DNA from 2 places in the Paenibacillus sp. N119s genome. Region 2 is predicted to be linked to the other one. Evidence: riboswitches for the same ligand, from Rfam matches in the RefSeq annotation. Region 2 holds a riboswitch; the other holds the start of a gene.

Region 1 (15,372 bases), on a different contig from region 2:
TATCCGCCAGTTCGGAGGAAGTATCTGCTTCCGTGGAAGAAACAGCTCTCATCGCTGCCAATGCACAGCATATGATTCAGGAAATCGGTTTAAATGCCGATGAGCAACTGAATGAAATGGAAAGCCACAGTGAGGTTGTTCGTCAATTAAGCCAACAAGCAACGGAGCTGCAAAAAGCGGTTGAAAAGTTTAAAATCAAGTAAGCTGATATCCTAAAAAAGGTATCTCTCAGTCACAAAAATGACTGTAGAGATACCTCTTTATTTTTTTAAAGCGATTTAAAGGAACTTCCATGAAGAATTTTATGAATTCATCCCCAGAATGCGATAGATTTGCTCCATATCCAAATGAGCACGTACTACCTCTGCGACACGATCAAACTCCCGTTCCTTGGCTTCACGCACAGTAAAAGTGCTGTCCAAAGGCTTTAAACCCTTGGCTTGTCTCAGTCCATCCAACCAGGACCGGCGAAAACGGTCATTATCAAACACACCATGCAAGTAAGTTCCCCATACCTTACCGTCAGTCGTGCCCCAACCTTCCTCAAAGGTGTTTCCTTCCCCACGCTGAATCTGGAATAATGTTTTCATATTCGTTGAGTCTAAAGTTCTGTCTATACATACATGTGGTTCCGTGACATACTCCGTCACACCCATATGTATTTCATAACCTTCAATGACTGGTTTGGAGGCAGAACCTGAGTCAGGGGCAGTGCTTAGCAAAAGTGGACAATGACTAGACAGGATTCCTTGAACACGCACGGTTTGCTTTTCCTTTAAGAAGGTTGTGGATAGAGATAACCAACCTAACCCATCTGCCTGCTGCGGCAACCCAGATTCGACAGCATCAGGGTCAAATAGCGCTGCACCCAGCATCTGATAGCCCCCACAAATACCGACCAGTTGCGTGCGTCCCGTCTTCATGACCTCTCGAATGTCATCCTCCAACCCTCTTTCACGCAATTCCAGCAGGTCTCCGATGGTGTCTTTGGTTCCCGGTAAGATAATGGCGTCCGGTACGCCCAATTGTCCGGCCTCTGTGACATAACGTACGCTCACGTCAGGCTCTGCGGCCAAAGCATCCGTGTCCGTAAAATTGGAAATACGCGGATATCGTATCACTGCAATATCCAATTCTTTATCCTTTACTGACCGCTTAGGCATCTTGTCTAGTACGACCGAATCCTCTGCTTCAATACGAATGTCCGGTAAATAGGGCAATACACCGAGTACAGGAATGCCTGTCCGTTCTTCCAGCCAGTCTAATCCCGGTTGAAGCAGGGACAAATCGCCTCTGAATTTGTTAATGATAAATCCACGGATACGCTGTACTTCATGGGGTTCCAGCAATTCGATAGTCCCTACCAGAGAGGCAAAGACACCGCCCCGGTCGATATCCGAAACCAGCAATACTGGAGCATCCGCCCAGCCTGCAAGGTTCATATTTACAATATCGCGGTCCTTTAAATTAATCTCTGCGGGGCTGCCCGCCCCTTCCATAAGCACAATATCATAGGTATCGCGCAGCCGATTCAGCGCATCCATAACGGTATGCTTGGCTTGTGGCAAAAAATCCTTTCGGTAATCGGAGGCGCTCATATAGGCATAAGGTACACCATGTACAACAATTTGTGAGTGCATATCCTTGACCGGCTTGATCAGAATCGGATTCATATCGGTCGTCGCCTCAATACCACAAGCCTCGGCCTGCACACCCTGAGCACGTCCAATTTCCTTGCCGTCCTCGGTAACATAAGAGTTTAACGCCATATTTTGTGACTTAAACGGTGCGGGACGATAGCCATCTTGCTTAAAGATCCGGCACAGCGCGGTCGTCACCACGCTTTTGCCCACATCCGACGCTGTTCCTTGAAGCATCAATATAGCGGCCGGGTTTGTGCAGGACGGTTTGAAAGTTGACAATTGCCTCTTCCCCTTTAACGAATTCAATTCAAATTTGGTCACAACCCGTACAAAATGACAATACACAGCAACAAAACCGTCTCCAGCAATTCGTTCAAAGCTCCGTATATATCCCCCGTAAGTCCCCCTAGGCGGCAGTTAATACGGTTTGCTGTAAAGGTTCCAACTCCGTAAGCCAAGAGCGGAAGCAACGCAAAACCTAGCCAGATTGGAAGAGAGCCAGAATATGAAAGAAGCATCTGTAAGTATGCCCCTGACAACGATAGTCCTCCTGCTTCCTCAGTCGCTATAGCAAAACCTGCAAAGATATATTGCCCTGCGGCAGCACCTAGCGTCACTAATACTGCCCAGAATACGGCCAGTCCGACACGTCTACCATTCATATCCGCAAAACGCGCCGCCAGTCCATCATCGTTCCGGGCTTTAGGCCAGCGCATCATCGCATGTACCATGAACCAACGGCTCCAAACCATCGGAAGTATCAACAGGCCGGATACATTCCGTTCAACCAGCACCGTATACAGCAAAGAAGCCTTGAGCATGAGCAGCAGCACACAAGCAATCACACCCATTGCTCCTACACGGCTATCCTTCATAATTTCCAGCATTCGTTCACGGGACCTGTAGCTGAACAAGGCATCCGCCGCATCCATCCACCCGTCCAGATGCAGTCCGCCTGTCAACCACACCCAGACAGCAAGGGTAAGAATTGCACACGGCACCGGTGGCAGCACCATAGCCGTAAGCGCCGCCCCCCCCCAGACGATAATGCCAATAACCAATCCAACCAGCGGATAATAGCTTGTACTACGTTTTAGCAGCTCCGGGGAAAAATCCAGCTCCGCCTTCACCGGTAGACGGGATAAAAATTGAAAAGCCGCAGCAACAGCCTGACGTTCACTGCTCATAGCTTATATTCCAACTGTTTAAGTTCTACGGGAATGCCTGCCGTCACTAGAAAAACTTCATCACAAAGACGGGCAATCCGCTGATTCATAACTCCGCTTAAATCCCGGTACAGCCTTCCAAGCGGATATTCCGGTACAATACCGTCACCGACCTCATTGGTGACGATGACGAGCGATCCCGGATACTGCTCCACAGCTGCCGCCAGCTCATCCATGGCGGCTCTGGCCACAGCTTCGCCGTCCTCACCTGCGGCCAGCAGCACGTTCGACAGCCACAGGGTCAGGCAGTCGACCAGTACCATAGGCGCAGGTGAAGGCTGCGACGCTTGCGCGCTGCCAAGCCGCCGCAGCAGCTCCGGCAGCGCCTGTGCTTCCTCCAGCGTCTGCCAGTCATACCCGGCAGAATCGCGCTGGAGTCGATGAAGGGCGATGCGCTCCTTCATCTCCACATCATAGGCTTGCGCCGTTGCAATGTAGCAGGCGCGCGGGGCGCGCGCCATGCATAATCGCTCGGCAAAGCCGCTTTTTCCGCTGCGTGCCCCGCCGGTCACGAGCGCCTTCATCGCTGCGCGGCTCCCTGACCGTCCGATACACCTGCATCGGCAAAGGTCGCCATTTCGCGCATAATGCGGCACGCCGCGTCAATCAGGTGCAAGCTAAGCGCACCGCCCGTGCCCTCTCCGAGCCGCATGTCCAGATGAAGCATAGGCTCCAGCTTGAGCTGGCGGAGCACCGCCGCGTGTCCGCGCTCATCCGAGGCGTGCGAAGCAAGCATGTACGCCGCGCTCGCAGGCGCAAGCGCGCGTGCAGCGAGGGCAGCCGCGCCGGAAATAAAGCCGTCCAGCACCACTGGACAGCGATGTGCGGCTGCGCCGAGGATGACGCCTGCCAGGGCGGCAATCTCCAGACCGCCGACCTTGGTCAGCACGTCCAAAGCGTCATTAGCATCCGGCTGATTTACATCCAATGCGCGGCAGACAACGGCTATTTTACGGGTAAGCCCCGCTGAATCTACCCCCGTCCCCCGGCCTACGATAACTTCTGGCTCAAGCCCGGTGAGCGCACATACTACCGCAGCGCTGGCTGTTGTATTCCCGATGCCCAGCTCTCCAGTAACGAATAGCCGTGTGCCCCTTTTAACTGCTTCTGCTACGGCTTCAGCTCCGGCTAAAACCGCCTGTTCCGCTTCCGTACGCAGCATTGCTGGCCCTTTAGCTATATTTGAAGTGCCCATGCGTACCTTACGGTTCACCAAATCCGGGTGAGCAACATCTGCATTCACGCCAACATCTACTACCTGGACATCGGCGCCCGCATGACGTGCCAGCACATTAATTGCCGCGCCGCCTGACAGCATGTTATACAGCATTTGCTGCGTCACCTCTGCTGGAAAGGCGCTGACTCCCTCTTCACACACTCCATGATCCGCAGCCATGACCATTACCGTTTTACGATCAAATTCAGGTTTGTCCAGTCCAGTAATTCCTGCTAACTGGATGGCCAAACTCTCCAGCTTTCCAAGACTGCCAGGTGGCTTTGTTAATTGGTCCAAATGCGCTGAAGCTTTTGAAGACGCCACCTCATCCGGCTGGGCAATGCTATCGATCAGCTGACGCAGCTTGTCGTTCATACTTTCCACTCCCTGCTCTTTTTTTAGTATGTTTACGATGTCCTATTGGTTTTCTGTGGACGCAACGCCTCTACGCAGCAAAAGCTGCGGCACTCCGCTATCGGGATGCGGAAGCATCACAGGATCTACACCATATACACGACGAATCCGATCCTCTGTTAGCAAATCCGATGAAGCTCCCAATCCTTCAACCATTCCATCCTTAAGTACAAGCAAATTATCGCAAAATTGAGCCGCCAAATTCAGATCATGCAAGACAGCAACGATCGTCACACCCGTTTCTTGGCGCCATTCTGCAAGCAATTCCATAAATTCAAGCTGATAGCGCAAATCCAGATAGGTCGTAGGTTCGTCCAGCAGCAATATCTGTGGCTCCTGCACCATCACCTTTGCCAAAGCTACACGCTGTCGCTGTCCCCCACTCAAGCGATCCAATGTCCTGTCGGCTAGAGAAGTTAGACTCAATCGCGCTAGAACTCGATCCGTAATCGCCTCTACGTCAACTCCTTTTTCCCTGCCCAGCCAGTCCTGATGAGGGAAGCGACCCATTTCTATAACTTCCCTGACCGTGTATCTTACTGGAGGAATCCCCTCCTGCTGGAGTACGGCTACAAGTCGGGAAAGCTCTTTTCTGCTGTAGCTATCGATTTTTTCACCATAGATATGAACACTTCCAGAGGTCGGCTGGTCTACACCAGAAAGCAGATGCAGCAAGGTCGATTTTCCACTCCCGTTCGGACCAATGATCCCCCACCAAGCTCCTTCGTTTACGTTCCAGCTAACATTCTTTAGCACATGCGATTCCCCATAAGCACGGCTCAGGTCCGCTACCTCTAATGCTCGAGCACGCACCTTCAGTAATTCACCTTGTTCGGTCACAGCAGATCCCCCCTGCGCAGCTTCTTGTTCCGGTACAGGAGATATGCGAAGAACGGTGCTCCCACAAAGGCGGTCATCACGCCCAAAGGAATTTCCGTCGGGGCTAACAACGTGCGAGCTGCGGTATCTGCCCAAGCCATAAAAATAGCTCCACCTAGTGCAGACAACGGAACAATCATCCGGTAATCAGGACCTGTCATTAGACGAATGATATGTGGTACAACGAGTCCGACAAAGCCAATGACTCCGCATACTGAGACAGCGGCAGCTGTCAGCAAGGTAGATATGATCAGGACAGATAGCTTCGTCGCATCTACATGAACCCCCATATGAGCCGCTTGACGTTCACCCAAAGCCAGAATATTCAGCACCCGTGCCCTATTCCATAGAAACACCAGTCCTATGATCACGTAAGGTAACAGAATTCCTGTATATGACCAGCCTCGCAGACTGAGACTTCCCATCGTCCAGTACAATATTTCATTGACTGTTTCCTTCGACATGGCTGTCAAAAAAGAAACAATAGCTCCTAAAAAGAATTGCATCACCACACCTGATAAAATGAGGCTTGGTGTGGGAATTTTCCCACCTTCACGCGCCAACGTCAGCACCATCCACAGCGTCAGCATGCCGGTTATAAATGCGACTAGCGGAAGCGTCCATATCCCCACGAATGAAAATTGAAGCCCCCAATAAATCAGTACTGCCGCTCCTACCGAAGCTCCCGAGGATACCCCCAGTGTATACGGATCAGCCAGGGGATTACGCAAAACACCCTGAAATCCGGCTCCCGCTAGCGCCAGCGCTGCTCCGACCAACATTCCAAGTAACACACGTGGCAGTCTAACCTTCAAAATAATCTGCTCTGCGGATGTATTCCAGTCCGGTGTAAACGTATCACCTAACCATGGTAGGTGGTTGATCAAAATACCTGTGATCTGGCTGACCGGAAGACTGACCGAGCCGATGCCAAGACAGAGCAGCAGCGTCAGTAGCAGCAAAACAAGACCTGTCCCTCCAAAACCGATCAGTCTGCGGTTCATTTGAAAATTTCAGGATACACGCCCTTGGCTACTTCCTTGAGTCCTTCCGTTACGCGTGGACCTGGGCGGCTGATCAAATTATCATCCACGGCAAATACACGGTTGTTACGGACAGCTGATATTTGATCCCATCCACTGCGAGCTTTAATGATATCGCCGAGGGACTGACCTGTTTTGTCATCCTTGACACTTTTGCTGTACAAAATCACGTCAGGGTTGGCAGCTATAATATTTTCCTCACTGATTTGATACCAGCCCTTCTGCGTGGCACCTACGTTTTCTCCTCCCGCCAACGTAATCAGCTCGTCCATAAATTCGCCTTTACCCACTGTCCAGCCTGGTGAAAACTCGACGTATACCCGCAGCTTCTGCCCTTTGCCGATGTTTTTAACTCCTTCTTTCACTTCCGCTACATCTGCTCTCATCTTGTCGGTCACCGCTCTCGCTTCTTTCTGATGATCGGTGATTTTTCCATACAATTCGATGTTAGCTATGACATCTTCAACGGTTTTCGGTTCCGTTTTAAAAATCATAATTCCCATGTCACGCAGTTTGGTCGTAGCCTGCTCACTAAGTGAAATCCCTGCAAAAACGACATCAGGATTCGCAGCAATGATCGCCTCCTCGTTCGGCTTCATAATACCGCCCACTTTAGGCTTTTTCGTAGCCGCTTCCGGATAATCAGAGTAATCCGAAACACCGACAATTTCCTGATCCAGCCCGATGGCAAACAGTGCCTCGGTTTCTGCCGGGGAGACGGAAACGATCTTGTTCGGAGCCTTTTTAAATGTAAATTCCTGCCCTGTTGCATCCTTAACCGTTAGCGGGTAAACCGTTTTGCCCGGAGGTTCTTGGGCAGTTACGGTCTGTCCCGACTGCTGTGAGGAAGCTTGGCCCTCTTTATTCTCAACATTTTTTCCATTCGTGCCACATGCACTCAGCACAACTGCCAATATCAGTGCCAATAGACCTGTTGACCATACCTTTATTTTTTTCCCTGCCATGTTTTGCACCCCTTCATATAAAAATCGTTAAGAGCGTTACTTGAACTTCATCCGATATTTCCCTCATTCCAGCCTTCTTTTCCTATCAAAAACCCCCGCATCCTCATATCAGGACGCAGGGGTCACGTAAGCACAGATTGTACGCAGGCGGGCAGCTTCTTTCCGCATGGACAGTCACTGCGAACACGTCATCCTTTCCTCGAAGGATTATGGTGACAGGCAGACGGGCAGGTATCCTGACTTATGGAAGATGCATGTCCTGATAGGCTTTTATATGCTTGGCGGCACATAAAGCAGGGCTAGTGAACATGTTTCCATTTACAGTGGCGGGACCGTGTCGGATTCACACCGACTTCCCTTTTAACAACGCAATGAAGGAAACCATAGTTTCCTCACACGGCGCCGACTCGTCTGCTGGATATTTGATGTAGTGGTAGTCAAGCCGTTCTTTTACTTGATGATTATAGGTTAAAAAGAGTCGGCTTACAACCCAAACTGCCGCTTTACTCACCGTCTCTTCTCTAATTAAGAAAGCAATCTTGCTATACATTTGTGCGGTCCTGCCCATCTTAACTGAATCCTAGACGCTTCTCCTGGTTTTGGATTCAGGCTCCAAAAATCATGTCCAGGTATCAGCATGCAGGCTAATTGGCGAATTACACCACCATGCGTGACAATCAAAACAGAGGGCGGCTCAGCATTCGACTCTGTGGGCTGAACCTTCAAAGCAGTGTGCCTCGCAAACAGAGAGTCGAGGAATTCACGCAGACGATTCACAAAATGGTTCCATGACTCTCCTCCAGGTGGGGTGATTCGTTGCGGCTCATCAATCCAAGCACGATATAGCGCCACATCCTTGAGCATGTCATACGTTTGTCCATCCCACTCGCCAAAGTGAAGCTCTCGCAGACGTGGTTCCATCATAGGAGGCATAACAGATAATGTTGATTCCGGCAAAATGATCTGCAAGGTCTGGCGACATCGCATCAAATCGCTGCAATAGATTCGAGCAAAGGAATGCCCATGCAATTTTTCCTGTAAAGGCTGTAGCTCCTGCTCAGTTCCTGACAGCAAACCCAAGTCGGTGTGTCCCAGATATCGACGTTCCTTATTCCATAAGGTTGTGCCATGACGAACTAGCATGAGCTCCATGTCCCACTGTGGATCTTCTTTAGCATCATTCGGCTCATTTATCTGTTGTAAGCTCGGACTTGGTACACATTCTTGCGTTATTTTCCCTTCTATATCTTGTCTCAACATGATGTCACTCCTCATTGCACCCATTCCAAGGCAAAACACCCTGCGGCTCCTAACAAACACACCCCTACAAACATAGTGGATACGGCGAACATCAGCCGGATCGTATGCCGGATATCCTGTGACTCCAGCGGTCGTAGCCCTTCGCCCATGTAGGCACGAAAGGAGCGTACGCCGTGGTAGACATTATAGCCACCAAGACGAATCCCCAGCGCACCTGCCACCGCTGATTCGGGGAAGCCGCTGTTTGGACTTGGGTGCAGACGGGCATCCCGCTTGACTGTGCGCCAGCTTCGTACAGCATCCAGCCGATGCAACCAGGCCGCTATTACAAGCATAGCTGCTGTCAGGCGAGCCGGCATGTAATTAGCTACATCATCCAGACGTGCTGAGGCCCAGCCTAAATACAGATACTTTTCATTTTTGTAGCCGACCATCGAATCAAGCGTATTTACAGCTCGATATGCCAGTGCCAAAGGCGCTCCCCCGATCAGAGCATAAAAAAGCGGGGAAATAATGGCGTCCACGATATTTTCAGCGACCGTTTCAACGGTACCACGCACAATTTCAGGCTCGTTAAGCTGCTGCGTATCCCTCCCGACAATCATGCCTAGCTCCCGACGTGCCGCAGCCAGGTCGTTCGCCTGCAACGCTCGGTATACGGCCATCCCTGCATCCTTTAGCCCTTTGGAAGCAATTGTTGTAGCGATCAGAACAATTTCTACGACGACAGACAGCCACGGGTGAATCCAGGCAAGCACACACAACAGCCCCCAAGCAAGCACAAAGCAGCCTCCTGCCACTATAAGTGGGAGCAGTATGCCCGCGCGTTTCAGTCCCCGGTCACTGCGGACCTTACGGCGAATCGCTTTTTCCAATGCTGAAATGGCATGCCCCATCCCGATGACTGGATGCGGCAACCATCTCGGATCACCGATTAGCCTGTCCAGCAGATAGGCTGCCATGATTACCAAGCTAACGATCACGCAGCTGATCCTCCTCCAGCACTTCACCCAGTGCAGTCAGCAGCCTATTATTGGCTTCGGCGTCCTTAACCGCAACTCGAAAATGACTCGCCGACAGCCCTGGATACATGGCACAACTACGTATAAGAATTCCACGTTGTCCAAGCGCCCGCTGAATAGCCGATGCACTCCACGTTCCCGGTGCTCTTGCCAGCACGTAATTGGCTTCGCCAGGAACGACACCACAGCCCCATTCCGCCAAGGCAGCCAATAAGCGACTGCGCTCCGTAGCAATTAGTTCCTGTGTGCGGCGTTCATAAGCTTGTCCGCTTCTCAGACAGGCCTCGCCAGCCAGCAACGCCAATCCATTAACACTCCAGGTCACCTGTTTGGCCGTCATTCGCCGGATATAGTCCGGATGAGCAATCGCATAGCCCAATCGTAAGCCAGGAATGGCATAAAATTTGGTCATCGATCGGATCAAAATCACATGAGGATAGCGCTCCAGCACAGGCAGTAGCGAGATTTGCCGTTCCAGTGGGATAAAATCAATAAATGCTTCATCCACCACCAGCACGGTACCCGATCTGCCAGCCGACTCTGCCAGTTCGTATAGCTCCTGCTCGCCATATTGCACCCCGTTCGGATTATTCGGCTGCCCAAGAAACAATACATCTACCTGCTTCATGAGCTGAAGGATGTCTTCCACATCCGCCTTCCATTGAAGCGAGGCCTTCCCATATACCCGGTGGACCTCGGCTCCGAATTTACCAGCCAGCTCAGCATATTCGGAAAAACACGGCTCCACAGTACCCACACGCTTGGGAGCCAATCCTAATAGCAGGAGCGCCATGCTTTCAGCCGCGCCGTTACCGATACTCAGCGACTCGGGTGGAACATGCAGCCGCCGTGCGAGCATATTTTTAAAATGGCGGTGTCCAGGGTCTGGATAGCGAATCACCGTGTCAAATGAGCTTTGCAGCGCTTCAAGCACCTCCGGTGGCGGACCGAGCGGATTAATATTCGCACTAAAATCCACAAAATCAGCCGCAGCTCCGCCAAATGTCGCGGCAGCTGTTTCCCTGTCCCCGCCATGTCCGTAAACCTCTATCATTGCCTCTCATCCTTTCCGTCCGTTTCCAATCATTTAGCTCCATTATGAGGCTGCTTTTTGCGTCCCGTCAATGCAAATGAGCTTTTGTACATAGCTCACTTGGGTTACAATAGAAGGAGGCACACATAAATTACACAGTTTATATACGGAGGAATGGACATGCTGTTCATCGACAACCAGGGCATACACGACCCAGCCATTAATCTTGCTATTGAGGAATATGCGCTCAAGCATTTACCGCTGGACGACAGCTATCTGCTGTTTTACATTAATCAGCCTTCTATTATTATAGGCAAGCATCAAAACACCGTTGAAGAAATCAACGCTGAATTTGTGAGAGACAACAATATTCAAGTCGTTCGTCGCCTATCCGGCGGTGGGGCTGTATATCATGATCTCGGTAATTTAAATTTCAGCTTCATTACCAAGGATAACGGGGAGTCCTTTCATAACTTCCTCAAATTTACGCAACCTGTGATTGACGCCCTGCACCAAATGGGAGTAGAAGCCGAAATGACAGGACGCAACGATCTGCAGGTCGGAGAACGTAAAATTTCAGGAAACGCCCAATTTGCCACACGTGGACGCATGTTCAGCCATGGTACATTGATGTTCAACCTGAATCTGGACAATGTGGCTGCATCGCTGCACGCCAATCCCGAAAAATTCAAATCCAAAAGCACAAAATCCGTCCGCAGTCGCGTGGCTAATATCAGCGAGCTGATGGACCGTGAAATGACCATAGAACAATTTCGCGAGGAACTGCTGCGGTCTATCTTTGGCTCAGAATTGGATCAGGTGCCTCAATATAAGCTCACCGATGAGGATTGGGCTAAAATCCATAAAATTTCCAAAGAACGCTATCAGTCGTGGGATTGGAACTACGGTCTATCTCCGGAGAGTAATATCAAGCACACACGTAAATTCCCGGTCGGTATTATAGATATCCGTATGGATCTGAAGGAAGGCTACATCCGTGATATTAAAATCTACGGGGATTTCTTCGGCGTAGGTGATGTCGCTGATATTGAAAATATCCTGCGCGGCAAGCGCTATGAGGAAGGCGAGGTCCGTCAAGCTCTATCCTCTCTCGATTTGAAGCATTACTTCGGTAATATTGAGCTAGACGACTTTGTTGGACTTGTATTTTTGGAAGACTAACCGTTACTTTTTTCCATGGTTTCAAACCAATACTTCAGTGGTTATAAGGGGATGGGCTCTTATGGGCGCCGTCCCTTTTTTAATGCAATATTGTCATTTTGAATATTATAAGATACAATTTTAATATTGCCCCATGATAGAGATAAAGGAGAGAATACCGATATGTATAAATTAATTGCCATTGATATTGATGATACTCTCATTAATGACCAGAAAGAAGTTACTCCAGCGACACAACAGGCTTTGGAAGCTGCTGTAGCTAAAGGTGTGGTGGTTACTCTCGCGACTGGACGTGCTTATGCTTCCGCGCACAAAATTGCACGCCAGACGGGGTTAAACGTACCGATCATTACGTACCAGGGAGCTCTAGTTAAAAACTTGCTGGACGAAAAAGTACTGTATGAGCGTTATGTTCCACTCGTAGCTGCACGTCGTCTCTATGAATTCTGTGTGGAACGCAATCTGCATCTGCAAACATATATAGATGACAAATTGTACACACGTGAAGATAATCAGAAAATTAAAGATTACACCGAGCTGAATAACACGGAATATTTTGTCGAGCCTGTGTTCAGTAAAGTTATAGAGCAACCTGCTCCTAAATTGCTGATTATTGACGAGCCGGAAGTGCTGGATGAATTAATTCCCGAACTGCGTGAGCTGCTTGGCAGCGAGGTGCATATCACAAAATCAAAGCCTCATTTCCTGGAAATCATGCATCATGAAGGCACCAAGGGCCACGCGCTTACCTTCCTTGCAAACCATTTTGGCTGTGATCTGTCGGAGACCATTGCCATTGGCGACTCTTGGAATGACCATGAAATGCTGGAATGTGCTGGTCTTGGCATTGCGATGGAGAATGCGATTCCTGATTTGAAAAAGCTGGCTGATTACATTACTCGCAGCAATAACGAAGACGGTGTCAAGCATGCCATCGACAAATTTATACTCAATGTTGAATAAGCAAAAAAGTGACTGTTAACGGATATACCTAAATGAACAAATTACATCAACAAAGCCTCCAAACGCCGCTTGTTTAGTTACATACGGCAGTTTGGAGGCTTCTTCTGTCATATCTCATTCTGTCATGTCTCATAATAATCTAACAACTTTCAAAATATCAGGCAACAGAACGTACTTTACGTCTGTTCACCAGACGAATGATTCCATTGTTCATACACATCAATCCGATCACGATGAGCAGCACCCCTGCCAGCATCCACCAGCTTACGTGCTCTCCATATAAAAAAGCACCCAGGCCTACAGCAATCGGTGGTGAAATATAGAGCCATGTAGTCGGAAACAAGGGATTCGTACGCGCCATAAGCCAGTAAAAGAGTGTCTGCGCAATCATAGAGCCAAACAAAATCAAATAAAATAGAGATCCTATAGCAGGCAGCAGATTCCACTCCCCAGAATTCCAAGGCTCTGTGAAAACCGACAGCACTAGCAGCATCCAACCACCATGAAACATTTGTGCCGCATTCAAGGCAATCGGGTTCGTATCACGAAACGCATCCATGACTCGTTTGGAATACAGAGCTCCACCCGAATAACACAGTTCACCCAGCAAAATGGCCATGCAACCCGCCAGCCACAGACCGCTGATTTGAACGGCCAAGCCGGGCAACACCACCAGTACGACCCCAAGAAAGCTGATCATGCAGCCCATGAGCGTAATTCTCGTCGTTTTTTGCCGCAGTATTGCAGACTGCATCAGCACAATCATCATCGGTCCCGTGGCTGACAAAATAGCACCAATTCCCGAGCTGACATATTGCTCTGCCCAATACAGTGTTGAGAATGTTCCGAAGGTCGTTCCCGTTCCAATCAGCAGTATTTCCTTACGCCATAATAACGACCACCGAACCTTTCCCGAAAGTCTCATCGCTATAAACAAAATTGCCCCAGCTACCATAAAACGTGTGCCTGCCGATAGGAATGGTGGAAGTCCAGCTTCCACCCCCACTTTGATAGCCAAAAATGTGGTGCCAAAAATAAGACACATAACTGTAAAGGCGATACCAACCATGACACTTCCCTCTCCTTTCTATTACTCACAAGCATACAAGGAGACAGACAGAACAGATGGGCAACCACAGAACAGTTGTACACGTTTTTGAAGTGCTGTATAGTACAATACACACAAAGGAGCGTGGACCGCATGGGCAAGGATAACAGCGAATTATTGTTTTCAACGGAACAGATCTCGACAGATCCGGGCTTAAAGCTGTATGAGCAGGTCGTCCATTACATAAATGTGCGGATGGAGCGCGGGGACTGGTCAGCAGACGCTAAATTGCCGTCTGTGCGAAGTCTGGCTCAGGAACTGGGTGTACACCGGTTAACTGTATTCCGGGCATATCAGGAGTTAAAGCAACAAGGACGTATCTATGTAAAGGATAAATCGGGATATTACGCTCATGCTTCCCATGCAGCAGAATTGGGGCCATTTACTACCTATTCGGAGCGTTCATCCACAAGACGGATCTTCCATTCAGAATCCACTTATATGGCAGACGATCCGTCTGTTTCTGTCTGGAGGGGGATGGATGGACTCACCCAGGTTCATGCCGTAAACGCGGATTTCCAATTTTCCAAGGCCCTGATTGATCCCTCTCTCCTACCCAACCGATATTGGAGAGAACTAATGGTGCAGGTGTTTGAAAAGCATCCGAAAATCGCGGCTACTTATTCTGCTGTACAAGGAGACGCTGAGCTTCGTGATGCCATGGCGCAGCATTTTAGCACAGATAAGCATTTCGCAGTATCAACCGACGAAGTACTGATTACCTCCGGCGCACAGCAAGCCATTGACCTGGTTTCCCGTTCTCTGATCCGTACAGGAGATCGTGTATTAATCGAACGTCCAGCCTATGGCCCCGCCATGGAAATATTCCGCAGACAAGGCGCCCGCCTGACTGTAACGGATATACGACCGGAAGGTTATGATATGGATCACATTGAATGGTGCCTGAAAACGGAAAAACCTCGTCTCTTTTATATGAATCCGACATTTCACAATCCGACTGGCTTTACGATCCCTGATGAGCAGCGCAAACGACTGCCCGAACTGGCCGAGCGCTACGGCTGTCTTATTGTCGAGGATGACAGCACCTATGATATCAGCTTTGGGCAAAAGCCGCCTTCCCCCATTTTCGCCTATGATATCTCAGGAAGCGTCGTCTATATTCGCAGCTACAGCAAATATGTAGCACCTGGTCTGCGAATCGCAGCCGTAACCTGTCGGCGTCAGCTTATGAACAGCCTGCTAAGCGTCAAAGCGCTAGTGGACAATGGATCACCGTTGCTGAATCAAAAGCTGTTTTTACAATACTTTCAATCCCCACGTATGCAGCAGCATCTAAAAAAGCTATGCATCGCGCTCCAGATTCGCAAGGAAATGATGGAGACCAGTCTCCGTGATTCAGGCTGGACATGGACTAGTCCGACGGGAGGACTCAACCTGTGGCTCCAGCTACCCTCTAC
Region 2 (15,372 bases):
ATGATTGCTATTACATTTATCGTGGTCGGTCTCTTAAATAAGGCGGCCCATAAACTCAATCCGAAGGGGTAGGTGGATATGCGGGAGAAACATTATGGACTAGGCTTCTTTAGCCTGCTGGTCTTCATCTTTCTGCTCGGTCCGCTGTTGATCATATCGGTCACTTCTTTCGAGCCGGGCACGGTATTAAAATTTCCTCCGCAGGGCTTTTCCTTGCGCTGGTATGAAAATATTTTTGAAGTGGATTTGTTTATGTCCACGTTTAAAACGTCGATTGTCGTCTCTCTGCTGGGCAATATCTTGGCGCTGCTCATCGGTATGCCAGCCGCTTATGCGCTTAGTCGGTTTTCGTTTCGTGGAAAGGATGCACTGAATGCCTTGTTCCTTTCCCCGTTGCTTATACCAGGTATTGTGCTTGGTTTTACACTGCTGCGCTATCTGATTATTGTGTATCATTTGCCAGTATACGCTGGACTTTTGATCGGACATACGGTGATTATGTTGCCGTTCATTATAAGGGTCATTGCATCCAGCTTGTCTACCTTTGATTTTGCGATTGAGGAAGCAGCGCTTAGTCTGGGAGCTGGACGGTTGAAAACCTTTTTCAAGGTAGTTCTACCCAACATCCGCTCAGGTATTATTGCGGCTATCCTGATTGCCTTTCTGGAATCATTCAACAATGTCGACATTTCCGTCTTCATGACAGGACCGGGCTTCAGCACCCTGCCTATTCAAATGCTGACTTACGTCGAAAATTATTTTGATCCGACGATTGCAGCGATTTCGGTTATGCTGATGATTTTAACGGGTATCCTGATGTTCTTGATCGAACGACTGATGGGATTGTCTTACTTCACTAAAAGGTAATGGAGGCTTCAACCTTATGGCACTGCTTACTCTGGATCGCGTTTCGGTCGCTTATGACAACCAATTGATCTTGCAGGATTTCGATTTGCAGCTCGAACGAGGACAATTGCTCTCGTTGCTCGGACCGAGTGGTTGTGGCAAAACGACTACGCTTCGTCTTATTGCAGGATTTCTCGAAGCTAAACAGGGAACATTTTTGTTTGGTGATAAAGATTATACCCGGGTTCCAGTGAACAAACGGAACTTCGGGTTTGTATTTCAAAGTTATGCGCTTTTCCCGCATTTGTCGGTTTTTGATAATGTCGCCTTTGGTTTGCGGTTGCGTAAAGTAAAAGAAGATGATGTAAAACGACGCGTTATGACTATGCTGGATACGGTTAGCCTGGGGGGATTCGAAAAGCGTTTCCCCGGCGAATTATCTGGCGGGCAGCGTCAACGTGTCGCAATTGCACGAGCGCTTGTAATTGAGCCTGATCTGCTGTTGTTTGATGAACCTCTGAGTAACTTGGATGCTAACCTGCGTGTGAATATGCGCGTAGAAATCCGCCGTATTCAACAGGAGCTGGGCATCACCACCGTGTATGTATCGCACGATCAGGAGGAATGTTTTTCGATTTCTGACCAGGTTGCGATTATGAATAAGGGGAACATCGAGCAATTAGATGCTCCATCGACCATTTTTAAATATCCGGCGACCGAATTTGTTGCCCGTTTTATCGGGTTTAATAATTTTCTAAACTTTGACGAGCGTACGGAAGAAGGAGAACGTATTCGACTGAATACAGGCGACCTTTCGTTCAGTGTAGTGCGTAATCAGGGCACAGTCCAAGCGGGTGCTCGTCAAGGGGCTATTCGCCCGGATGATTTGGTCATTCGAACAGAAGGCAACGAGACAGGGGAAAATGAGCTTCCCGGTATTATTAAGGTAAGTACTTACCTGGGGCGTAGCTATCAGTATGTGGTAGAGACGGCGAAGGGGAACTTTACGGCTAATCAGGAAATGGATACGCCTTACTTGAGTGGTCAACGGGTTACCTTGCATTTTCCGGCAGATAAAATGGTGCTGGTCCAATAATCAGCGGGTTCGATGAAGGAGATACATCATGCGTGCAGACAAAATGATTTTACAAGTTAAGGTGTACAATAGTTACTACAAGACGTTCGAGGAAGGCAATGTGGCTATACTTGACGGCAAGTTTATGTATATCGGTCAGCGTGGTCTGGAATCTTTTGAGGCTGCTGAAATTGTCGAAGGGCACGGGAAATATATGATTCCCGGCCTGATCGACATCCATTTGCATATCGAAAGCACAATGGTGACCCCAGCAACCTTTTCCTATGGGCTCATTCGCAATGGGGTCACGACCATTGTACCGGAACCGCATGAAATGGCGAATGTGTTCGGATTGGAAGGCATTCAGGAAATGATGGAGGCCAGCAAGGACTGCGTGGCTGATATGTTTTACGGGATTCCTAGCTCTGTTCCGGCAACGCCTTTGGAAACCTCAGGGGGCGAGATTGATATCCCTGAGATTGATGCTTTGTTGCAAACAGGTGAGATGATCTGCCTGGGTGAAATTATGAACTATGTGGATGTCATTCGTGATCCGGAAAGCAAGACGAACCGCATCTTGCGACATGTTCGTGAGCACTACCCGGAACTGATCATTGAAGGCCATACGCCGCAGTTGCTTGATCTGGATCTGCATCAGTTGATCTATGCAGGAATAGGCTCAGACCATACCCACCAGAGTATTGAAGGTATGAAGGCAAGGATGGCAGCCGGGATGTTTATTGAAATCCAGGAAAAATCCATGACTCCTGAGGTAATGGACTATCTCATTCAGGAGAACGTGGCACAACATTTTTGCTTCGTAACGGATGATGTAATGCCGGATTCCTTCGTAGAGCGAGGACATCTGAACCATATTGTAAGTAAAGCGATCGGAATGGGTATGAAGCCTGAGGATGCGATTTATGCAGCTACATTTACTCCTGCCGCACGGATGCGCATGCATGACCGCGGGACAATCGCGCCAGGGAAAATAGCTGACTTTGTACTGTTATCGGATCTGGAGCAGTTTGAGGTAGAGCAGGTCTATAAGGATGGTCATAAGGTATTTGATAAATTTGAGGAATACCACCAGGCACAGGTAAAATGCCGTTTCCCCGAACACTTTTATCAAAGTGTAAAGCTTAATCCGCTTACAGAGCAGGATTTTACTGTGAAGCTGGATGTAGCTGATGGCACACATTCATGCCGAATTATGATGGTCAAGGATGGATCAACTTTTACAAGCGAACGAATTGCACCTGCTCAAGTAGAGCAGGGTGAACTGGTGTGGGAACAGGGTGAACATGGACTCATCGCTACGTTTGAGCGGTATGGCAAGAACGGCAACCGTGCTTACGGTTTGATCGGGGGAGATACGATTAAACGCGGGGCGGTGGCTACCACCTATTCGCACGATAATCATAACCTGTTGGTCGTGGGGCATAACAAGCAAGATATGATATTGGCCGCGAATACGGTTTTATCGAGCCAAGGGGGCTTTTGCGTAGTTGAAAATGGCAAGGTGCTGTCCCATTTACCGTTAACGGTGGGTGGAATTTTGACAGAGGGACCGCTGGAAATGGTGGCTGCCCATGTGAAGGAGCTGCGTTCAGCCTTGCTGTCGCTGGGATATCGTCATTACAATCCAATCATGTCGCTGAGTACTCATTCTTTGCCAGTTAGTCCGGCTTTAAAAATTACCGATCACGGTTTGATTGATGTAAACGCAGGCAAGGTTGTACCCTTGATTGTGAACCCTTCGGAAATACAAGAATAATAGTAGAGCCATCCCGCTGTGGGTGGCTCTTTTTTGTCTTGGTTAGACTATTGAGTTCAGCTCCGATTGGTATGGAGCATTCCCTGACAATCAATTCATGCAATCTTCATAATTTAACCATAATAAAGCCTTGCAAAACAGATAGATAGTGTTATAATTAAAACAAGATTTAGATTAAGTCTAAATTAATTGCTAAATATTTTTTAGGTTCACGCATGGGATTTGGAAGAAAATCAGACACTACGGCTAGCGAGTATCCAAGCATCACTCCAACTATATTATGAATAATAACGAGAGGGGATTTTACACATGAGTACATTAAATCATACGAACGCACCTACACAAGAGGCTATTCAAGAACTGCACAAGGCTTTGAACCGTCACGTGGCTACCTGGTCTGTACTGTACACGAAGCTGCATTATTTTCACTGGTATGTGAAAGGACCTAATTTCTTCACACTGCATGCCAAATTCGAGGAGCTTTATAATGAAGCAACAGCTAATCTGGATACTATTGCTGAGCGTTTGTTGGCGATCGGTGGTCGCCCTGCTGCAACCTTGAAAGAGCATTTGCAACTGTCAGCTATTCAGGAGTCCGCAGGCGAGCAGACAGCTGATGATATGGTGAAGTCCGTTATAGCTGATTTTAAAACAATTACTGTTGAACTGGCGAATGGTATGGAAGCAGCAGAAGCGGCACAGGATAAAGCGACAGAGGATCTTCTGAATGGCTTGAGAGAAGAGGTCGATAAACATATCTGGATGCTTACCGCATATTTGGGATAAGTTTCTGGGGGCGATTTCCACGAATATGGAGATCAGGTGAACAAGATATACATCCCGTTGGTTCCAGCCTGCTACTGGAGTATAATGACGGAGAAGCATGGAAGACCACAGGCTCATGGGCAAGCGAGCTACCGGGATGGGGTGTAGTTATGGAAGGGAAACAACAGCTTTCGCAAGAAGCAGAGCAGTTTATATATGCATGTTATGAGGAGCTGGGCCGAGGTCGCGATGATGCGGAGGCCCGGCTCCTTGATATTCGTCATGACATAGAGACTACTGGAACGTACGAGCACACTTACGAAGAGTTGAAGCACGGGGCACTTATGGCTTGGCGGAATAGTAATCGTTGTATCGGTCGCTTATTTTGGGACAAGCTCTTAGTTAGGGATGCACGTGGAGCATCAGACGCGACGCAAATCGTTCACGAGCTATTGGAGCATATCCGTATAGGAACGAACGGCGGTAAAATTAAGCCTACGCTTACTGTATTTCGCGCCTCCCAGCCGGGACAGCCGAATATTCGTATTTGGAACCATCAGCTTATTCGCTACGCTGGCTATGAAACGGATCAAGGGATCATCGGAGATCCAATCTCAGTCGATTTTACCAATGCTTGTAGGGGAATGGGGTGGCAAGGAGCGATGACTGCTTTCGATATATTGCCACTGGTTGTCGAAGTGGGGGGGCAGCCTCCTGAGCTCTTTGATATTCCTGAGCATTTGGTGATGGAGGTGCCTATTGAGCATCCGGAACTCTCAAGTATAACCTCTCTGGGATTACGTTGGTATGCTGTGCCTATGATTTCGGATATGACGCTGGAGATTGGCGGTATCGTCTATACAGCAGCTCCATTTAACGGATGGTATATGGAAACGGAAATCGGGGCCCGTAATTTTGCGGATCCCTTCAGATATAATATGCTGCCACAAGTGGCAAAACTGATGGGGCTGGATACGACGAGTGAAACAACGCTATGGCGTGATCGGGCGCTGGTGGAGCTAAACATTGCTGTGCTGCATTCTTTTAAAAAGGCGGGGGTTAGCATTGTTGACCATCATACCGCAGCAGCACAATTCAAATTATTTGAGGAACGGGAATCCGAGGCTGGTCGTGCGCTGACAGGTAATTGGACGTGGCTGATCCCACCATTATCCCCAGCAACCACGCATATTTTTCATAGTTCTTACGATAATCGGCTTGTGAAGCCGAATTTCGGAGTTCAGGAAAAGCCATATATGACAAGACAGGCTAATACATCAATAGAAACAGCGCTGGCACAAAAGCCGCAAGGATGCCCTTTTCATTCTTCATAATCTAACGGGGGACTGATTGCTGGATCAGGACTCCGGTTTATCCCATACAACGATCAATAGCGTCGCGATTGGTCCTATCAGTAGTGAGAGCGCAAACCAGTTAATCCCGCTCCGATTTTTGGTCTGTGCCAGAGCCGGCATTAATCAGGGCAAGCGTTCCCCAACCTATATAATAATCTTCTGGCATGGTATTCTCCTTTGTAAAAAGGTATAATATCGTACTGTGTATTGTATGAGCACACTCATAATTTCATAAGTTTTATCGTAAATATAACTTTATATATCTTGGTTTGAGGAGCGAAGCTAAGTTGGAGAGAAATCAGGCAGAGCGCATTGTCGCTGAGCTTTTGGAACGAGCTGCTGTAGGCGTAACAGTCAAGCTGGAGAAACGTTTTCCTGGTGGACGGCTGATTGGGGGCAAATATGCCATGCATGCTCACACCATTACCATGTATACGGATGTTATTGAAACACAATGCTTACAGATGTTCGGCAGCGCGGATCGTGTTGAGGAGTATTTTACGGTTGTGCTTGCGCATGAGATCGGGCACGCCGCCGATACTGAATTAGAGGGTCTCTCCGATGCGATGGAGCAAGAGAACAGCATCGGGACCCGGCAACGGCTAGCGCTGCAAATTGAGGAAAACGCATGGAACTATGCGCTTCGACTGGTGCCTGAAATAGAAGCGCCGTTTATTTCTGCCGTAATAGACGAGTCACTGCTTGCCTATCGAGTCCCGGTTATGGAGCAGTCTGACATTGCATAATATGAATGATTCCAGAGCCGTCAGGCTCTTTTCTATTATTAGAACTAACGAGATGGACGGAATAATTTAAAGAAGTAGCTTTTTAAGCTGTGACACGCGCCCTTGAGACAATTCCAGCATTTCAGCTAAGTCTTTTTGGGATACATTAGGGTGCTCCTCCATGAGCTGCTTTAGTTTATTCAGGAGCTCATTCTGGTTTCTGTAGCTCCTTCTTTTCTTCGGCTGGGCAGGATGTTCTTCACTCAAATGGCTGGAAGGATTGTCGCTCTTCAGGTTTTCAATACAACTTTTGCAGATCAGATGATCTCTGAAATAGCTTAAATGATCAACGGCACCACAAAAGTAACAAGAAACCCCCGTATACTTGCGAATCATCAGTCCCTCTGGTGTAATAAAAAAATCAAGGGCATCTCCAATATTAATATTCATAGATGTGCGCAGTTCTTTGGGTAGCACAATGCGTCCCAAATGGTCTAATGGTCGTGTCATTCCTGTGTTCTTCATCATTTTTCCCCTTTCTTGGAATGCGCTTATGGTTGCAAGAAATGTATGTTATGTATGCTGGAAGTACAAAGCGCTTATATTACAGTTTGTTTTGGTATAGCTATGCTAAAACAAAGCTCCGGCATGACGAACAATTACGTCTGCCGGAGCCTGATACAGCCAATGGATCTAAGATGTCATGTCGAATTACTGTGGGTTGGTTGTCCAAATACCGGCTACTTTTAATTGAACTCGTGGGGGCAACTTCAATGCAGCTAAGGTCAGGTCGGCCAAATCCTGCGGCTGAAGCATGCGGTCCTCGTCACCAATAGGCAATCCCGCGTTTGCCGCCAACTCTGTATTGACCGTGCTTGGCGTCAGCGCGGTGACACGAATGTTGGATTTGCGAACTTCCTGCATCAGTGCTTCCGTGAAGCCCATCAAAGCAAACTTGGATGCGCAATAGGCCGAGCCTGTTGCAAACCCTCGTTCCCCTGCTGTGGAGGAAATGTTAATAATGTTTCCGCTCTGTTGAGCTAGCATGCTTGGAAGAGCAGCGTGTGTAACATAATAGGTTCCCATCAGGTTTACGCGAATAATACGTTCCCACTCTTCAGGGTCCATATCTGCGACTGTGCCGAAGGTAGCGATGCCTGCATTGTTGATCAAAATATCAACGACACCCAGCTCGTGCTCCAGTGAAGCTACAGCGGCAGCGGCCTGTGCTCGATCCGATATATCTGCAACAGCACTCACCACTTTTACGCCGTATGTACTCCCCAGTGAATCCTGCAGCTTTTGCAGGTCGCTCAATGTGCGAGAGATTAACCCCAGATTAACGCCTTCCTTGGCCAAGGTTTCGGCAATTGCCTTACCAATTCCTTTGCTGGCTCCTGTAATAATGGCTGTCTTATTCTTAAGTTCCATCCAGTCTCCTCCTTATTAAATATAATGTAGTTGTGCATCTGAGCACATGGTTTCATTATACTAGGTTGAACTCCTCGAACCAAACTTTGACCCGATGAGGCATCGTGTAACCGCCCTCTATTTGGAAATATGAATATCGCCTGAAGTGGTTTCGACCTTGATTACGCTCACGGCACCGGGGACAGATTCGGGCGTATTTATGCTTCCAGAGTCAGAGTGAACATTATAGACACCTTTAAAATCGGGAGCCTGCTTAATATTTACGTCACCGGAATCAGAATTCACTTCCAGGTTGGATGCGGTGCTTTGTGTAATATTAGAATGGCCTGAGGTTAGGGAAAGATGGCCGTTACCGCTATAGTCGCGGAGAGTGACATCTCCTGAAGTAAGCTTTAGCTCCATATCTGCTGTAAGCTGATGGGCTATAAAGTTGCCAGATGTTAGATTGGCGAGCAGATGGGAACTTCGGAGGTTTGTGATTTCGGCAGTACCTGAAGTAGCAGCGATAGAAGTATTCTTCACAGAGGCATCTTGAAGCTTTACATTTCCTGAATGTGCATCTATCTGAAGATCAGCTAGGGTTTCCCCAGAAGGCATCTCTACAGTTATCGTCTGATCCAAATCAGGAGTGATCGAAAAGAATGACAAGGAAGGGGCCGGCTCCGATTGAATGGTAAGCTTACCGTTCTCAATTTGGGCATTATGAATTTGGTCGGCGACTTTTGTCTGAACTTCTCCACTAATGCGTATTTTACCTTGGTCACCAGAGCCAGGAGTAAACAAAATAGAGACATCATCAGAACTGTCCACTTTCAGGTTTTGAAGCTGACCACGTGTAAACGTCCATTCTTTGTTAATCTTCATGACTTGTTGACTCCATGGGGCACCGTAGGCCACCATGCCGGCTGCACCGATGACAATGCACAGACCTGCTGCAATAAACCACTTTTTATTCATGTTGTTAGTAAGCTCCCCTCAGGGTAATCTGATTCCATTTCCAGTATTGAACTGTGCCTTTTACCATAAGGAGCAGGAGATAACGTACTCCAGGCAACAGCAATAGCCCCATACCCGTTAACGTGATGGAGAAAAAGAATTTAGTCGGGTAAAAGGTGCTGTTAAGCGCATAATCCGTGACGGCCAGAAGAGAGGCTGCAACGAAAGTGACCGCTACTATGGTCAATGAAGCCCATACTGCCCATAGGGTAGCCATCATTGGGATGGAGATCAACAAATTAAGAAACAGCAGCCCTAAGAACGTAAAAAGGTTGCGTGCGAAGCTACCTTGGCGAAGTGGAGGAGAAACGTTCCAGTCTACATTGGTAACTTCTTTCAATGCTTCTTGGGCAATATCCTCTGGATTACCTAGCTGATAAGCAATCTCGGTTTCGCTTTGTCCATTGACCAAGCCGTAGTCAAAATGCTGGCTCAAATCACTAAGTAGTTCACGGCGTACCTCTGCAGGGAGAGGAGAAAGACGCTGCTCCACCTCTGTAAGAAACTGTTTTCTATTCATCGGAATTTCCTTCCTCCAGTAGGCTTGCGACATGATGGACAAAATCATTCCATTCCCGTGTCAGCATTTTTGTATAATGGCTACCGGTATCGGTCAGCCGATAATATTTACGGGGGGGACCCTCGGTCGATTCCTGTAAATACGTTGTGCAGTATCCTTCGGATACCAGGCGGCGGAGCAGTGGATATAGGGCTCCTTCTGCTACTTCAATATGACGGGAGACGGCTTGAGCCAACTCGTAGCCATAGCGGTCTCTACGTCCAATTAGAACTAGAACGCATAGTTCCAGTACCCCTTTTTTGAATTGGATGTTCACATTCACGAGCGATGCTCCCTTCCTGATGTAATCATAATTCATAGGTGTCGATCGGAATAAGGGGAAGAAACGTGTGTTTGTGCTTAATTTGTCACGGGTACTAATTATAGAACAATAGACAGGTATAATTTAACATCATGTACTGATTAATGCAAGGTACTAAATTTTTAATAATAAAACTTCGAGTCCAAATGGGCTGATTTTCTTTCTTGAAGGCTTACATGGATAGCGAATCTTGTAGAATAAAGTAGTCTTATCTGGAAATTCCTCGATTTCGACAGGGCCCAATAACCGGATGTTGCTTTAATTTTATTCATTAAAATGATAAATTGTAAAGGATTCAATAGAGTTAAAGATTACCTATGACAAAGAGGTGGATAAAGGATGGGCTGGAAACACTGGTACAGAGAACTGGAACTGGATGATGAGACTTGGGATGTATCTGAGGAGATTGTTCTGCGTGGTGTAGTGCAACTTGATTTTTGCGGGCAGCCATCGGAGATAGAAGTCGAATTTATCGTGGGAGCTGACTCTGAAGAACAGGCACAAGCTATAGAAGAACCTACGGAGCTTCAGAAAAAGACATGGGAGAAGTATATGGCATGCTCGTCAGTCATTCATCCTCAAGTGTTGGAGTCCATACACCATTATTATGTAGGCATCGTGGAAAAGTATCGGAAGGCATACATCTCATGGGGAGAGGACCCTAATGAATTTGCGCCTTATGTGGAGCGACCAGAGCAATTGCTGGATCGAATACAGGCCGTATCTATGCTGATTTCCGACTCATCGGAACAGGATGAGCTATATTTGAATTTTAGCTGTTCCTGGGATCGAGAACATGGCTTAGGCGTACACCTGAAACAGATGAAAGTCAATCGTATTCAAGGTGCATATACATTATATGACTTGGAATAAGTCCCTCTTCTGGTCTTGAATAGTAAGACCGGAAGAGGGAAGAGGATATGGTTAACAGAACAGGATGGCGCGAATGGATACGAAAAGAATATTAGTTGGGTACAGACAGCGTGGCTCGGGCTGCTTGAGCGGCCTGTACCATTTGCCGCAATGCGGCAACAGATTCTTCTTTGGTGCGGGTTTTCAGACCACAGTCTGGATTAACCCAGAACAAATCCGACGGCAGCACACGCAAGGCGCGCTGGATCATGCCTAGCATTTCTGATACATCAGGGATGCGCGGACTGTGAATATCGTATACACCCAGACCGATGCCCTTGTCGTAAATCTGATCCTCAAAGCTAGCAATCAGTTCACCGTGGCTACGAGAGGTTTCAATAGAAATTACGTCGGCATCCATGTCTGAAATGGACTGGATCATCTCCTGGAATTCGGAATAGCACATGTGCGTATGGATTTGGGTCGCAGGCTGAGCGGTGGCCGTGGTCACAAGGAAGGCTTGAACCGCCCAATCCAGATAGGCTTGCTGTTGCTCTTTTTTTAACGGAAGCCCTTCGCGAATTGCGGGTTCATCTACTTGAATCATGCGGATGCCCGCTTGTTCGAGTGCCTCTACTTCGGCCCGTAATGCCAGTGCCAACTGCAAAGCAACTTGCCTGCGTGGAATATCATTGCGTTCGAAGGACCAGTTCAAAATGGTCACAGGACCTGTAAGCATTCCTTTAACTGGCTTGGAGGTTAACGATTGGGCAAATGCCGTCTCCTCCACGGTCATAGGTTGATCGAACGACACATCTCCGTAAATAATTGGCGGTTTGACACAGCGGGAGCCGTAGGATTGCACCCATCCGTTCTGTGTAAAAGCAAAGCCTTTGAGCTTTTCGCCAAAAAACTCTACCATGTCAGTCCGCTCAAATTCCCCATGTACAAGCACATCAATGCCAATGTCCTCTTGAATATCAATCCATTCCTTAATCTGCTGTTGGATAAACGTCCGATATTGCTCGCCAGACCATTCACCTTTGCGATAGTGCAGACGGGCCTTGCGGATCTCGGCCGTTTGCGGGAAGCTGCCGATGGTTGTCGTAGGCAGTGGGGGCAGCTTCAGCTTGTTTTGCTGAATTACACGACGCTCGGCGAAAGGAACGCTGCGTGACAGAGGCTCTTTTGCCAGCAGGTCGGCCAGATCGGCAGCTGTCTGTACCCTTGCCGCTGAGCTGTTGAAGCGGGCTACCGCCTCTGCACTTTGCTCAAGCATGGCAAGTGCAGAGGGATCGTGCTTGCCAAGTGCAGCCGTCAAGATCGCGATTTCCTCCAGCTTTTCATCAGCAAAGGCTAGTGCATGCACCAGCTCTCGGTCCAGCTTGTGCTCTGCATCCAGACTGACTGGCACATGCAGCAGACTGCACGATGGAAGCACGATAAGCTGTGTGGCGGGGATCTGTTCTGCTAACTGGCTCAACAGCGCAGCCACGGCATTCAGGTCGCTGCGCCATATATTGCGCCCGTCAATGACACCAGCGCCTAGCGTTTTGTCTTTGGGGAAGCCATGCCGCGATATATGCTGAAGATTTTCACCATCATCGTATACAAAATCAAGACCCAGTCCCTGTACCGGAAGTTTAGTCAGGCGCTCATAATGATCCAGGCTACCAAAGTAGGTTTGCAGCATGATATTCAAGGAGGGTGCAGCTTGGGTCAAAGCTTCATAGACCTCCTGAATTATCTCCAGATCCTCTACCGGGAATGAGGTGGTCAGGACAGGTTCATCGATTTGAACCCATTGGACGCCTTCAGCGGCTAGTTCTGACAGAACTTGGGCGTATAAAGGCAGGAAGGTTCGTATAATAGCGCCTAGATCCTTACGATTATAACCTTTAGATAAAACAACAAATGAATAGGGACCGATAAGAACTGGTTTACCGTCAATGCCTAACTCTTGCTTTGCTTCACGATAAGCCAGTAAGGGTTTATTTTCAGTCAGCACCGGAGCCACGTTTGCCAATTCGGGAACGATATAGTGGTAATTCGTATTCATCCACTTAGTCATTTCACTGGCGGTAGCCCCTTTTTGCCCACGTGCGATCCCGAAATACACGGACAGAGGAACCGGACCTGCGGGACGATAATTGAACCGTTCGGGTACGAGACCGAACATCACGGATGTATCCAGCATGTGATCGTAATAGGAGAAATCGCCGACAGGAATGCGGTCAATGCCTTTGTCGCGCTGTTTGCTCAGATGCTCCAGACGCAATCTCTTCATCTCACGATGCAGTTCGCTTTCGTCAATACTGCCCTGCCAGAAGCGTTCCAGTGCTTTCTTCCATTCCCGATTTCCGCCGATACGCGGATAACCCAGATTACTACTGCTTAAACCGGACAATGAAGGCTGTTCATTAATAGACATGTATTGTTTCCTCCTAAGGCGTAGCCAGTTTATTTTTACGTACCAAAAAAGGCATTCCGTCCCCAAAGCTAAAAATAAGTAGGGGAAAGAATGCCTCCGTGATTAAAATTCAAAAATACGGCGACTGCTCTTAACACCTCCCTATCTTCCGTAGGTACTGCGATGTTGTTAAAATAGGCAGGTCTCCTGACTTACGGATCATGACGTTCAGCATCCCTTCCCGGTCTGTGGACCAGTGGGTGTTAAGCAGCTGAACATTCCCCGTTTACAGTGGCGGGACCGTCCCGGATTTGCACCGGCTTCCCTTTTAAGTCTGAGCTGGATTAGAACAGACACCTATTTCCAAGCTATGCGATTAGGTATGACGAATAATTATGCACTCGTATACTTGTTCACCATCATAAGTGAAACTCACGGGATGTGCAATAGAAACCGTAAGCGAAATGAGTGTGGAATCAGTTAGATATATCAAAAAAAGACAAGCCCAACTCATCGCGGAAGCTTGTCTTTTTTGCATTATAGGGCATCTTGTTAAGTAGCACTTCGCCTCTAAGCTAATGAAACGGTGTAACCTGCTTGTACACTGGCTTTCACATCTACCAGACGCTGATTACGACTGCCCCGAAAGGGGAGGGTCAGGTCTTTTTGCTGTTCAACAAAACGACCGTCCACAATCACATCACACAAAAGAGCTAGCTCCTGTCGTTCCTGATCCAGGAGCAGCTCCTCGTAAACAAAGCCCGTGTAGGCCCATACAGTTCGGTCCGGACAAGCTGTGCGGAAGTCACGCACAAATTGCGAACATTCTGCTGCTGAGAAAAAAGGGTCTCCCCCGCAGAGAGTCAGTCCATCCAACAACGGGTTATCCATGATATCACGGATGACCTCCTGTTGACGTTCGGGCGTGAATGGCTCCCCTGCGCGAAAGCTCCATGAAGCTGGGTTAAAGCAACCAGGACAGGCATGGCGGCAACCGCTAATGAATACAACGGTGCGCAGGCCGTATCCTTCATTTAGAGATTCCGGAATATAGCCGCACAAATTCACTTATGCTTCACCCGATCGCGAACTTCGGCTTGCTTGGCAGCATTGAAACGAACCGTATAATCTCCTGTCAGATATCCGGTTACCCGACGCAAACGCTGAAAGTGCGTGTGTTCCTCATCTGTGCCGCATTGAGGACAGCTTGTCCCGATAATTCCTTCATAGCCGCATTCCGTACAACGATCCACCGGATGGTTGATGGAGAAGTAGCCGATGTTCTGATGCAGCGCATACTGAACAATTTTAAGAAACGCATCCGGGTTATTCCGCGCATTACCGTCCAGCTCGATGTATGAAATTGCACCAGCATTACATAGATTATGAAACGGAGCCTCCAAGCTGATTTTACGAGCAGCAGGGAGCTTGTAATACACCGGAATGTGGAAGGAATTCGTGTAATATTCCCGGTCATTGACCTCAGGGATAATTCCGAAGTCACGTTGATCGAGCAATGTGAACTTGCCCGACAGACCTTCGGCAGGTGTCGCGAACAATGTAATATTTAGATTATAGTGTTCACTCATTCGATCACAATACATGCGCATGGAAGTGATGATTCGCTGTGCTTCACGGTATACAGCATCATCTTCCCCGTGATGTTTTCCATATAATGCTTTCATGCACTCAGCCAGCCCAATAAAACCAATCGAAAGTGTACCGTGCTTTAGGAGACTTCCTACCTTCTCATCAGGTTCCAGTTTTTCTCCGCCTTCCCATACCCCTTCGCGCATCATAAAGTCCGAAGCTTTGGCTGGCTGGCTGGTCTGGATATGATAGCGATGGATTAGACCGTCTACTGCAATCCGCATAACCTCTTCTAATTTCGCATCAAAGCGATCCCGGTCAGGTGTCAGACGTTTGCCTGTACAAATGCCATATTCAATCCCAAGCCGCACCAGATTAATGGTATTAAATGAGAGATTGCCTTTGCCGCTCTGACGGTTTCTTCCGAAACGGTCAGAAATGGTGCGGGTACGGCAGCCCATCGTGGCAATGATGGTATCCGGGTCATCTGCGCGGTAATAAGGCAGGTTGAAGGTAGCATCCACATTCACAAAATTGGGATACATCCGCTTGCTGGAGCACTCGACCGCCTTTAAGAACAGATCGTAGTTGACATCGCCCTCTGCCTGGTTGACTCCCTCTTTACATTGGAAAATATGCTGTGGAAAAATAGGAGTTTCCCCGCTTCCG

Evidence for each region. Region 2 has a riboswitch for cobalamin ahead of metE (5-methyltetrahydropteroyltriglutamate--homocysteine S-methyltransferase). Riboswitches for the same ligand answer to the same signal wherever they lie in the genome.
Region 1: another riboswitch for cobalamin. It lies ahead of AC5V8P_RS07105 (ABC transporter substrate-binding protein); the one in region 2 lies ahead of metE (5-methyltetrahydropteroyltriglutamate--homocysteine S-methyltransferase).

The regions. Positions count from the first base shown of each region.
Region 1 covers NZ_JCAJRU010000038.1:10,101-25,472, reverse strand. The annotation lists partial or broken gene AC5V8P_RS07140 (methyl-accepting chemotaxis protein) at 1-203, shown strand, start outside; gene AC5V8P_RS07135 (cobyric acid synthase) at 303-1,922, opposite strand; gene cobS (adenosylcobinamide-GDP ribazoletransferase) at 1,961-2,830, opposite strand; gene cobU (bifunctional adenosylcobinamide kinase/adenosylcobinamide-phosphate guanylyltransferase) at 2,827-3,393, opposite strand; gene cobT (nicotinate-nucleotide--dimethylbenzimidazole phosphoribosyltransferase) at 3,390-4,460, opposite strand; gene AC5V8P_RS07115 (ABC transporter ATP-binding protein) at 4,503-5,339, opposite strand; gene AC5V8P_RS07110 (FecCD family ABC transporter permease) at 5,336-6,382, opposite strand; gene AC5V8P_RS07105 (ABC transporter substrate-binding protein) at 6,379-7,386, opposite strand; cobalamin riboswitch at 7,596-7,787, opposite strand; gene AC5V8P_RS07100 (histidine phosphatase family protein) at 7,912-8,643, opposite strand; gene cbiB (adenosylcobinamide-phosphate synthase CbiB) at 8,658-9,629, opposite strand; gene cobD (threonine-phosphate decarboxylase CobD) at 9,619-10,722, opposite strand; gene lplA (lipoate--protein ligase) at 10,882-11,883, shown strand; gene AC5V8P_RS07080 (Cof-type HAD-IIB family hydrolase) at 12,046-12,846, shown strand; gene AC5V8P_RS07075 (DMT family transporter) at 13,004-13,915, opposite strand; gene AC5V8P_RS07070 (aminotransferase-like domain-containing protein) at 14,048-15,372, shown strand, end outside.
Region 2 covers NZ_JCAJRU010000046.1:3,620-18,991, forward strand. The annotation lists gene AC5V8P_RS08015 (ABC transporter permease) at 1-72, shown strand, start outside; gene AC5V8P_RS08020 (ABC transporter permease) at 79-867, shown strand; gene AC5V8P_RS08025 (ABC transporter ATP-binding protein) at 884-1,942, shown strand; gene AC5V8P_RS08030 (adenine deaminase C-terminal domain-containing protein) at 1,971-3,698, shown strand; gene AC5V8P_RS08035 (Dps family protein) at 4,008-4,484, shown strand; gene AC5V8P_RS08040 (nitric oxide synthase oxygenase) at 4,634-5,797, shown strand; gene AC5V8P_RS08045 (hypothetical protein) at 6,106-6,564, shown strand; gene AC5V8P_RS08050 (AbrB/MazE/SpoVT family DNA-binding domain-containing protein) at 6,631-7,068, opposite strand; gene AC5V8P_RS08055 (3-ketoacyl-ACP reductase) at 7,255-7,974, opposite strand; gene AC5V8P_RS08060 (DUF4097 family beta strand repeat-containing protein) at 8,092-8,931, opposite strand; gene AC5V8P_RS08065 (DUF1700 domain-containing protein) at 8,936-9,490, opposite strand; gene AC5V8P_RS08070 (PadR family transcriptional regulator) at 9,483-9,812, opposite strand; gene AC5V8P_RS08075 (DUF6985 domain-containing protein) at 10,191-10,724, shown strand; gene metE (5-methyltetrahydropteroyltriglutamate--homocysteine S-methyltransferase) at 10,816-13,134, opposite strand; cobalamin riboswitch at 13,294-13,489, opposite strand; gene nrdG (anaerobic ribonucleoside-triphosphate reductase activating protein) at 13,684-14,181, opposite strand; gene AC5V8P_RS08090 (anaerobic ribonucleoside triphosphate reductase) at 14,178-15,372, opposite strand, start outside.